Rhizobium rhizoryzae: one gene and its partner. The protein of the gene in region 2 binds, or shares a complex with, the protein of the main gene of each other region. Links are inferred from orthologs where the notes say so. Each region holds a gene or a part of one and is shown on either strand. Other genes may lie near its edges.

Region 1 (5,651 bases), 630 kb from region 2 along the record:
GCAGCCATGATCACCATCTTCGGCATCAGGAACTGCGACACCATGAAGAAGGCGCGCAACTGGCTGGACAGCCACGGCATTGGCTATCGATTCCATGATTACAAGTCTGAAGGGATCGACGAGGCGCATCTTGCCAAATGGATTGCATCCGAGGGGATTGACGTTGTCTTGAACCGCGCGGGCACAACGTTCCGGAAGTTGACCGACGAAGACAAAGCCAACTTAAGCGAAGACAAGGCAATCGCATTGATGATTGCGCAGCCCTCCCTGATCAAGCGTCCTGTTCTGGAGGCCAACGGCGCCATCACCATCGGCTTCAAGCCAGAGCTCTACGAGGCTCTTTTCTCGTCCTCTCGTTGATCCCGAGGTTGCGATGTCCAAGACTACACGCGCGACGCAGACCCTTGAGAAGGCGGGCATCGCTTTTACCGTCCACACCTATGCTTACGACCCCAATGCGGAGCGGGTCGGGCTTCAGGCGGCGGAAGCCATTGGTGAAGAGCCGCACCGGGTTCTCAAGACGCTGATGGCGGAGGTCGATGGGAAGCCGGTCTGCGTGGTCGTGCCGTCAGACAGCGAGGTTTCGATGAAAAAACTGGCGGCTGCGTTTGGCGGCAAATCCGCAGCCATGATGAAACCCGCCATGGCAGAAAAGGCGACCGGCTACGTGGTTGGCGGCATAAGCCCCTTCGGACAGAAGAAGCAGGTTCCGACCGCAATCGAGGAGGCCGCGATGAACGAAACGCTGGTTTACATGAATGGTGGCCAGCGCGGGCTCCAGGTGCGCCTTGCGCCAACAGATGCACAGCGCACACTCAACGCGATCATCGTGTCTGTCATTGCAGAGCGTTGAGGCCCGGCCTATCTTCCGTTTTTCGCAATTACAAAAGCAGGCAGACCATGACCCTTCACACCGAGATCAAGAGCCCCGTCGACCCAAACAAACTGGAAAAGCTGGCAGAGGTCGCCGTCAAGGTGGGCCTTCAATTGCAGCAGGGGCAGGATCTGGTTATCACGGCGCCGCTGGCGGCCCTTCCCCTTGTCCGCCTCATCACCAAGCATGCCTACAGCGCGGGCGCCGGTATTGTTTCCACGTTCTATTCGGATGAAGAAACGACGCTTGCGCGCTTCCGTTACGGACAGGATGCGAGCTTCGACAAGGCCGCCGACTGGCTCTACGAAGGTATGGCCAAAGCCTATGCCGGAGGCGCTGCACGTCTCGCCATCTCCGGCGATAACCCCATGATGCTGGCCAACGAGGATCCGGAGAAGGTTGCCCGCGCCAACAAGGCAACATCCATTGCCTACAAACCAGCTTTGGAGAAGATTTCCAACTTCGACATCAACTGGCACATCTGCTCCTATCCGAACCCGGCCTGGGCACGACAGGTCTTCCCGGATCTTCCTGAAGAAGAAGCCGTCCACAAACTGGCTGAAGCGATTTTCGCGGCTTCGCGCATCAATACGCCTGATCCGATCGCTGCCTGGGCAGAGCACAACGCCAATCTGAAGAAGCGCTCCAGCTGGTTGAACACCGAACGATTCTCGGCGCTGCACTTTTCAGGCCCGGGCACTGACCTGACGGTCGGTCTCGCAGATGGTCACGAGTGGCATGGCGGCGCCTCGAAGGCCAAGAACGGGGTCATCTGCAACCCGAACATACCGACCGAAGAAGTATTCACGACGCCGCATGCCCTGAAGGTTGAAGGCACCGTCTCCTCCACCAAGCCTCTCTCGCATCAGGGTACGCTGATCGATAATATCCAGGTGCGCTTCGAGGCGGGCCGCATCGTGGAAGCCAAGGCTTCAAAGGGCGAGGGTGTTCTGAACAAGGTGCTGGATACGGATGAAGGTGCGCGCCGTTTAGGTGAAGTGGCGCTCGTTCCTCATTCGTCGCCGATCTCGACATCAGGTGTGCTGTTCTACAACACGCTGTTCGACGAAAACGCCTCCTGCCACATCGCACTTGGCCAATGCTACTCGAAATGCTTCCTGGACGGCGCATCTCTGACCCCGGAGCAGATCAAGGCTCAGGGCGGCAATTCCTCTCTCATCCATATCGACTGGATGATTGGCTCCGATCAGGTCGACATCGATGGCCTGCGCGAAGACGGCAGTCGCGTACCCGTCATGCGCAAGGGTGAATGGGCGTAAAAGCAATCGGCAAACAATGTGCGAGCGGCTCGGGCTGCTCGCGCTAGAACAGGGAACCCTGTTCCGGCCCTTTAGCGGAAGCCGATTTGGCTACCCGCTTGCGCGCTACCGGCGCTTCAGGCAATGGCGTAGATGTGGGGGGCTCACTTCCCTCCACCGCACTTGCGCTAATCCGTCCATCCGCAAATTCGACGGACAGCATTTGTCCGGCAGCGATATTGGCGGCTCGCGTCAATGGTTGATCATCCTCGCCGCGAATGACAGCATAGCCGCGCTTCAGAACATTCTTGTAGGACAGAGATTGCAGCATCCGGTCATGGGCCAGCACAGCAGCAGTCCGCCTCGACAGCGCATGGACCAAGGCCGTGTCTGCATGCCGGACCAAGGATTGAAGCTTCAGACGGTCGCGTTCGATCTGCCCGCTTAGCCGCTGTGGCAGCGAAAGCAAGCTAACCTCCGCTTTGGCCAGACGGCTGCGTTCGCGTAGCAGATGCCGCTCCAGGCAGCGATCCTTGCGCAAGACCTGCTCTGCAATACGCCGGCGACCATCCGCAATGCGACCGGAAAGAAGTTCCAGTCGCAAGCCCGCCGTCGCCCGCTCCATTATCCGGCGCTTGGCAAGGGTGGTTCTCTCCAAACCTCGACCAAGCCCGGCAGACGCCTCATCGAAACGGCGGCGCGGCAAGGCCAGCAGTTGATCAAGAGAGGGAAGCGCCCGCACCAGCGCTCGCAGGTTCTGCCGACGGCTATCCATCTGACGCGAAGAACTGCCGCGAAGCCGTGCCGCAAGATTGGAAATCTGCGCATCGAGATCGGCCTTTACCGGAACCGCCATTTCGGCAGCCCCGGTCGGTGTGGGCGCTCGCACGTCGGCGGCGTAATCGATCAGCGTCCAGTCGGTTTCGTGACCCACAGCAGAAATGAGCGGAATCTCGCTGTCCGCCGCGGCGCGTACGACAGCCTCGTCGTTGAAACTCCAGAGATCCTCGAGGCTGCCGCCACCGCGGGCAACGATCAGGACATCGGGCCTGCGAACCGCACCCAAGGGATCAAGGGCATTGAAGCCGCGGATCGCGTTCGCAACCTCGTCGCCCGATCCCTCCCCCTGCACTTTGACGGGCCAGACCACGACATGCACCGGAAAGCGGTCGGTGATGCGGTGAAGAATATCGCGAATGACGGCGCCGGTTGGTGACGTGACGACGCCGATCACCTTGGGCATGAAGGGGAGCCGCCGCTTGCGCGCCGGATCAAAAAGCCCTTCGGCACCAAGTTTGCGCTTGCGCTCTTCCAGCAGCGCCATCAGCGCACCGGCCCCTGCGGGCTCCAGTGTCTCGATGACGATCTGATATTTTGACGAGCCGGGGAAGGTCGTGACCTTACCGGTCGCGATCACTTCCATGCCCTCTTCCGGGCGAAATTTCAGCTTGGTGAAGGACCCTTTCCAGATCACAGCATCAATGCGCGCCTTGTCGTCCTTCAGGGCGAAATAGGCATGGCCGGACGAATGGGGACCACGATAGCCGGAAATCTCGCCGCGCACGCGCACATGATCGAACGCGGTTTCAACGGTACGCTTGATCGAGCCGGAGAGTTCCGACACCGAAATTTCGGCCAGGTTCGTCGGCTGATCAGAGAAAAGGGATCTGCTCATAGGCCCTATCTATCGTATCTGGATGTGATTTTCATCCGACCGCGATGGATTGTCCTGCACTTTTCTTAAGGGCGAACGGTGTAAATGCGGAAATGTGACCCTTCCTTCGCGGGTTGAGGCTGAAGGAAATCGGGAACATTTCCCTTGGCAAGCTGCGCATAGAGGCCTTGCGGGTTCACCTTCATAAGGTTTCGGGTCTGCGGGTCGCCAGCACAGAAAGCAAGAACTGTTACCTTCGCGCCCTTCAGGAAAGCCTCCGCCTCGCTCGGCTTCGAAAGTCCTATGTGAAGCTCGGTCAGCATGCCTGCCTGATTGCGATGGTAGGGCGCACTCAAAACCCGGTGCGGCGTATAGCGAAGAATGGTAGCGCCACTATCGGAGGGGGCAGCGACGACCCCCGTGGGATAACCCGCAAGCGCAAGACCATCGGCGCTCGATCGGCAGTCGGCTTCCTCCTCTGCAACAGACTTGTCCTGGCCGAGCAGCGTCTTGAGACTGAGGGCATCCCGTATTCCGTTCGTCGCAACCGCACCGAACAAGGCCCAGACAACCGGAACGGAAAACAGAGCGGCGAGAATGTAGGCCAGACCTGCATTCATGTTTTCCGGCTCGGCATTGGAATGGCGCTTCAGATCGCTGATCAACAACGAAAGCGGAAGGATGGTCAAGGCATTGGTGATGGCGGCGCCACGGACCTGCACGAGAGAAATCAGCCATGCGGTTCCAACAAGTGCCAGAAGCAGCAGATGCGCCTCTGCTCTGTCCTTCTGGATGATCCTGAACACGCAAACGGCCACAGCAAACAGGCCGACGAGATAAAAGGCTCCAAAAGTATCCGGCGAGGTCGCCAGCAATGTGCGGGCCGACTGCGCTTCCGTCGTGTTATCGAGCCACAGCTCCACCAGCATAGGGTCGAGATTGGCAAGCGGATTTCCAAGGCATTGAGGGGCGATCAACAGCCCGGTTGCCAAAACGGCGGCCCCGATGAGCGCCACAGCAAGGATGCGCTGCCTGAACGTCACCAGACCGGTCAGGCGTCCGGCCAGGAAAAGCCCGGCCCCGCCAACGGCTGAAAGCGAATAGAAGCCAAGCGACAGGTTATCACAGGTTACCGCGCCATAGGCACTGGGCGGCACCGTCGCAAAGAAGAAGGCCGAGATGGAAAGAGCAAAGGCAAGACCGAAGCTGCGCGCCGCCGGAGCGAATTCCTTGCCATGCCAGCACCATTGCAAGGTGACGACCATACAGCCGACGGCGACCACCGGTACGGTTTCGGCCCCAATGGCAATGGCAAAAGCTGCCGCAATACCCGCACACAGATGGCTTGAACCACTCCATCGCCTGTCCAGCAACATTGCCGTCATCACCATGAGCGTCGCCAGTTGCACGTTATGATGATCGATGTTGCCGGGATAGAAGCGCTTCATCGTGAAGATGTAGAGGCAGGCCAAACCCAGCGAAATATGCATGGCGGGGATGCCGCCAAGCCGCCGACCGGCCAGACCGGCAGCCGCCAGAAGAACCGCAGCGGTGGAAAGTGGCCAGACAATGAGGGCGAGTGTCTCAGCTTCGACGGATGATCCAGTGAAGAGGGAAAAGAAACGGATCAGGGCTGCGATCGGCAGATCGACAAAGCGCGACCAGTGCATCAGCGTGCCGCCCTCCAGACCGAGACGATACTGATGCAAGTCGAACCATCCCTGACCGTTCAACAGATCACGAACCTGAACGAGCCGCACCACATCATCATTGTCACCGCCGACATAATCACTGGCGGTCGGTAGATGAAAGAACAGGATCAGGCCAATCAGAACGACCGCATAGACGAGGACGCTTGGCAGAA
Region 2 (5,727 bases):
GCATTCGAGGCCAGAAAAGCCGCCATTGATCTTTTTTAAAAGAGGCGCTCAGCCTCGACAGGAGTTTTCATGTCCACCAGAGATCTCGTGCTTGCGGCGCTGTTTACCGCCATCATCGTTGTTCTGGGCCTGATTCCGCCGGTTCCGCTGGCGTTTCTGCCGGTGCCGATCACCGCGCAATCCATGGGTGTCATGCTGGCAGGCTGCATCATCGGCGCTAGGCGCGGTGCGCTGGCCTATGTTCTGCTCGTCGTGCTGGTGGCGGTCGGCCTGCCGGTCCTGTCCGGCGGTCGCGGCGGTCTTGCCGTCCTCATGGGACCGACAGCAGGCTACATCTTCGGCTGGATTGTCGGCACCTTCGTCACTGGCCTTCTCGCTCAGCGACTCGTCAGCGAAAGCCAGCCCGCGCTGCGCCAGATGGCGGGTTTCCTGATTGCGGGCGTCGTGGGCGGCATTGTCGTCGTCTATGCCATCGGCATGCCCTGGCTGAGCTTCATTACCGGCACGCCTTTCGACAAGGTCGTCACCGGCTCGGTCGTCTTCCTGCCCGGCGACATCCTGAAGGCTGTGATCGCATCGCTTGCCGCACGCGCCGTCATGGTCGGTTATCCGCTGCTTCCACAGCGCGCCTGATCAATCCAGGAAGCGATACAGCCAGTCACGCAGGTCTTCGGGAAGCGGTGCCGGGGCGCCGCTTTGCCGGTCGCAGGCGCTCCAGATGATTTCGGCCTCCGCCACCTGTTCCGCACCCCGGTGCATGAGGATGGAAAAGCCGGCGGAGCGCCCGCCGATCTTGCTGACCCGCACGGTGGTTTCGATCCGATCGCCAAAGCGCACGGCTCGCAGAAGATTGCAGCTGACCTTCGAGACATAGAAGGCCGGATCGGTGTCCAGCGGTTCACGCTGGTCCCAGAAGCGCGCGAGCGCCTCTTCCGCATGAATGATATAGGCCGCGCTGAACATTTCGCCGCGCATGCCGACATCTCGAAACGGCACTTCGAACACATGCCGGTTGTTGATCTGTTTCGCCGTCATTCTGCCCCTCAACCGGTCTCCCGGTCTTCCACCCGTTCCAGACATTAAAGAGGACAGACGCGCCCCTCACAAGCAGGAAGCGGTGGGTGGCGGGTTTCGACGTCTTGAAATCTCATCACTTATAAGCCATTTCGGTGACGCCCGCCTTTTTGGTTGAAGCGGCAGGAGGCCGAGTGCATGACGACCCGCCTGTACGAAAACAAGATTTTCCTCGAACACAATACGCCAGAAGGCCATCCCGAGCGCGCCGACCGGCTGCGCTCGCTGGCGCTGGCGCTGGAGCACCCGAACTTCGAACGGCTGGAGCGTGTGCAGGCACCCCAGGCCAACGAGGATGCCGTTCTGCTGGCGCATCCGGAAGAGCACCTGTTCTCCGTCATGCGTGAAATTCCCGAAGAGGAAAACCGCATCCGCCAGATCGAAGCGGATACGCATGTCAGCCAGAAGAGCCTGCAGGCGGCGCTGACCGGCATTGGCGGGGCCATTGCCGCCGTGGATGATGTGTTCAACGGCAAGGCGGACAATGTGTTCGTGGCCTCCCGCCCCCCGGGCCATCATGCCGAAAAGTCAAAGGCCATGGGCTTTTGCCTGTTCAACAATGTGGCGATTGCGGCCCGCCATGCGCAGAAGACCTATGGTGTCGAGCGCGTCGCCATTGTCGACTGGGATGTGCATCACGGCAATGGAACGCAGGATATTTTCTGGGACGATCCGAACGTGCTGTTCTGTTCCACGCACCAGATGCCGCTCTACCCGTGGACGGGTGAGCTTGGCGAAACGGGAGCGCACAACAACATCATCAATGCGCCGCTCGAGCCGCATGCGGCGGGCGATCATTTTCGCGAAGCATTCTCCACCCGCGTTCTGCCCGCGCTTCACAACTTTCGTCCGGATTTCCTGCTGATCTCGGCAGGCTTCGACGCACATCACCGCGATCCGCTGGCGCAGATCAATCTGGTTGGCGATGATTTCGACTGGGCGACCGGGCGTTTGATGGAAATTGCCGGACGCTATGCGGGCAACCGCCTCGTAAGCCTTCTCGAAGGGGGCTATGATCTTGAAGGACTGGCGGAATCCGCCGGACTTCACATTTGCAGACTGATGAAGGGTTGATGATGAGCGACAGTGCAGCAAACCAGGATGTGGGCAGCCTGAGCTTCGAAAAGGCGGTGGCCGAGCTGGAAGGTATCGTGACACGGCTTGAGCGGGGCGATGTGGCGCTGGACGAATCCATCGCCATCTACGAGCGGGGCGAAGCGCTCAAGAAACATTGCGAAACGCTTCTCAATGCAGCGGAAAACCGTATCGAGAAAATCCGTCTCGACCGGGCTGGCAAGCCGCAGGGAGCAGAGCCTCTCGACGGCGAATAATCGCAGACCAGTTGGGAACCTGAACGGGGCTCCCGCCGTTTCCGGGCCATGGCAAGAGATACCGGACCCCGCGCCCGCAAGGGCATGATCAGCTTCGTTGTTACCATTTTCGTCGTGGCCCTCATATTGGCCGCGATCTACATGATCGGTTTCACGCCCGGCGAGACGAATTGATCGGCGTCACCGCACTTGCGTGACACGATGATCGATGGCGTTCAGGGATCGATCAACATGCCCTTCGAACACCAGTGCCTGTTCGTCCTGCACCAGCGATATGGCGGGCTGACCGTTCAGCCTCACATGCAGCGATTGCGACAACCCTTCCTCGATACCGCCCGTCAGGAGATCGTAGAAGCGGTTGCCCGGTCCGGTGATCGCAACCGGCATGTCGCCTGCAAGGCTCAGCACGCGCGACAACCCCTGCCCCAGCGCAAGACCCGCCTGACGGAAGGCATATTGCGCCATGCGATTGCCCTGACGTGCCGACTGGGCAATCTTTTCCATTTCTACAAGCGGAACGAACTTGGCGGGTATAGTGTTCGGCGGCACCTGGAACGCCAAGCGCAGGATGCCGTAGAAACCGGCCGATGCCTCGATACAGCCATAGGCGCCGCAGCGACAGAGCCGGTTGTCGGGAGCATTCAGCATATGTCCGAAATTCGGGGCGGTCGTCATGATTTCGCCTGCCTCCATGCGCGCAATGCCGAGGCCTATGCTGTGGCCAAGCGACAGGGCAACAAGCCCGTTCGGCGGCATTTCCGATCTCGACGATTGGCGCCGTGCCAGGGCCTGAACCACGAGCAGGGTTTCATTGCTGAGCGACAGGTGGCAATTGGGATAGGCATCGGCCAGCACTGAAAAATCCACCTCTTCGCGTCCGAGAACCGGCGACCAGACAAGCCTGCCAACCTCCGGCTCCACGATGCCCTTGCTGCTCAAGGAGAGCTGGCTGAAAGCCTCCGGCGGAAGCTTGGAGCGCCCCAGAAGCCTGGCGAGCGATGCGGCCATATCCTGCAGAAGCGGACCCGCCTTCGCAACGTTGACATCCCGAACCGTGCTGAACCGGTCAATCAGCTTGCCGCGGTAATCAGAAAGCGCGTAGTGCAGCGCATCCGAAGAGATCTGCACCGAAACCGCATAGGCAAACCCGGCAGCCCGCTCGAACAAGACGCGCGGCCGCCCTCGCCCGCTGGGCGCGCTCTGCTCCTGCCGCTCGATGGCGCCTGCCTTTTCCAGATCGACCGTGACCGCCGTGACCGTGGCAGAGGCAAGGCCTGTCAGTTCCGAAAGCTCCGTATGGGAAAGCGCGCCCTTTAGCCGCAACACGCCCAGCACGGCCAGCATGTTCTGGCGGCGCAGAAGCTCGGTGCCGGGCTTTGCCGTAGAAAAGCGTAGTCCCTGAACCTCGTCTCCGGTCGGCGAAGATTTCACCCACATGATTTCACAACTATCACCACTCGAAAGGGCTGTTGACACCCTGACAATCATCTGCCAGATATTTTCTCGACTGTCGAGAAAAACAATTTCCAGCATGGGAGCGGAGGTTGTCGACGGTATTTGGGCGGGGGAGGAGCGGACCGAGGTCCGAGGCTGCCTCGTATTCACTCGGGAGGTTTTAATGAAATCAGTTCTGAAGCTGATGGCCGCTGCTGCTGTCATCACCGCTGTTCACGCACCGGCTTTTGCCAAGGATCTCGTCGTTGGCGTATCCTGGTCCAACTTCCAGGAAGAGCGTTGGAAGACCGACGAAGCGGCCATCAAGAAGGCGCTCGAAGCCGCTGGCGCGAAGTATATTTCTGCTGACGCCCAGACATCTGCTGCCAAGCAGCTGACCGACATCGAAAGCCTGATCTCGCAGGGCGCCAACGCCCTCATCGTTCTGGCGCAGGATTCGTCCGCTATCGGCCCGGCCATTGAAAAGGCAACCAACGAAGGCATTCCGGTCATCGGCTACGACCGCCTGATCGAAAACCCGAAGACCTACTACATCACCTTCGACAACAAGGAAGTCGGTCGCCTTCAGGCCAAGGAAGTCTTCAAGGTCAAGCCGCAGGGCAATTACGTGTTCATCAAGGGTGGCTCCACCGACCCGAACGCTGATTTCGTCTTCTCTGGTCAGCAGGAAGTGCTGAAGGACGCCATCGCTTCCGGCAAGGTGAAGAATGTCGGCGAAGCCTATACGGATGGCTGGAAGCCGGAAATTGCCCAGAAGAACATGGAGCAGTTCCTGACCAAGAACAACAACAAGGTCGATGCAGTCGTTTCCTCGAACGACGGTATGGCCGGTGGCGTTGTGGCCGCTCTCGAAGCGCAGGGTCTTGCCGGTTCCGTTCCGGTCTCCGGTCAGGATGGCGACAAGGCCGCTCTGAACCGTATCGCGCTTGGCACCCAGACCGTTTCTGTCTGGAAGGACAGCCGCGAACTGGGCAAGAAGGCTGGCGAAGTGGCCGTGGCACTTGCCAAGGGCACCAAGATGGAAGCGCTTCCGGGCACACAGAAGTTCAAGGGCGGCGCCAAGGGCGTTGAAATGAACTCCGTATTCCTGACGCCGATCGCCATTACCAAGGACAACCTGAACATTGTTCTCGATGCTGGCTGGATCTCCAAGAAGGAGCTTTGCCAGGGTGTAAAGGCTGGTTCCGTCAAGGTCTGCAGCTAAGCTCGGACTTTAGAAGTCGATCATCGGCAACAAAAGTTCCGCAAGGGACGTCGCAGCACACCTGCGGCGTCCTTCGCTCGCGGAGGCTTGCCGACAAGAAGAGGGAGTTCAAGGCTTATGACGGATCAAACCATTCCGGTCGCCATCAAACCCGCCAGTGGCGCTCGCGCGGCACCCGGCAACCCGCTCAAGCGCTTCTTCCAGGCAACGGAAATCGACACGCGCCTTCTCGGCATGGTCGTTGCCATGCTGTTGATCTGGCTTGGTTTCCACGTTCTGTCGGACGGCCTGTTCCTGACATCGCGCAACCTCTGGAACCTCTCGGTCCAGGCGGCCTCCGTTTCCGTCATGGCAACGGGCATGGTGCTGGTGATCGTGACGCGCAATATCGACCTCTCCGTCGGCTCGATCCTCGGTTTCGTCGGCATGATCATGGCCGTGACGCAGACAAAGTTCCTGCCCGCATGGCTTGGCTATGACCACCCCATGACATGGATCCTGGCGCTGAGCGTCGGCATCGTTCTGGGCGCCGCCATCGGCGCATTTCAGGGCGCAATCATCGCCTTTCTCAATGTTCCCTCCTTCATTGTTACGCTTGGCGGCCTGCTGGTCTGGCGCGGCGCGGCCTGGATGGTGACGAGCGGTGCGACCGTTGCACCCATG

The links.
Region 1: the proteins of G6N80_RS06740 (region 2) and xseA are in contact, whole or in part, in a cryo-EM structure (PDB 8TXR), measured with the Escherichia coli proteins. The link is inferred for Rhizobium rhizoryzae from one-to-one orthologs.

The regions. Positions count from the first base shown.
Region 1 is NZ_CP049250.1:707,384-713,034, forward strand. The notes cover bases 1,504-4,339. They hold xseA (exodeoxyribonuclease VII large subunit), read right to left. Parts: upstream 3,809-4,339; coding sequence 2,198-3,808; downstream 1,504-2,197. Other genes in these bases: G6N80_RS09600 (aminopeptidase), read left to right, coding at 1,504-2,154; G6N80_RS09610 (hypothetical protein), read right to left, coding at 3,874-4,339. Outside these bases: G6N80_RS09590 (ArsC family reductase), read left to right, coding at 7-360; ybaK (Cys-tRNA(Pro) deacylase), read left to right, coding at 374-853; more of G6N80_RS09600, read left to right, coding at 901-1,503; more of G6N80_RS09610, read right to left, coding at 4,340-5,651. UniProt on the Escherichia coli protein: Bidirectionally degrades single-stranded DNA into large acid-insoluble oligonucleotides, which are then degraded further into small acid-soluble oligonucleotides.
Region 2 is NZ_CP049250.1:77,751-83,477, forward strand. What follows is about bases 866-3,777. They hold G6N80_RS06740 (exodeoxyribonuclease VII small subunit), read left to right. Parts: upstream 866-2,150; coding sequence 2,151-2,405; downstream 2,406-3,777. Other genes in these bases: G6N80_RS06730 (acyl-CoA thioesterase), read right to left, coding at 866-1,035; G6N80_RS06735 (histone deacetylase family protein), read left to right, coding at 1,213-2,148; G6N80_RS23490 (hypothetical protein), read left to right, coding at 2,454-2,579; G6N80_RS06745 (ROK family protein), read right to left, coding at 2,586-3,777. In the rest of the region: G6N80_RS06720 (energy-coupling factor transporter transmembrane component T family protein), read left to right, coding at 1-29; G6N80_RS06725 (biotin transporter BioY), read left to right, coding at 70-633; more of G6N80_RS06730, read right to left, coding at 634-865; more of G6N80_RS06745, read right to left, coding at 3,778-3,842; xylF (D-xylose ABC transporter substrate-binding protein), read left to right, coding at 4,024-5,064; G6N80_RS06755 (sugar ABC transporter permease), read left to right, coding at 5,182-5,727. UniProt on the Escherichia coli protein: Bidirectionally degrades single-stranded DNA into large acid-insoluble oligonucleotides, which are then degraded further into small acid-soluble oligonucleotides.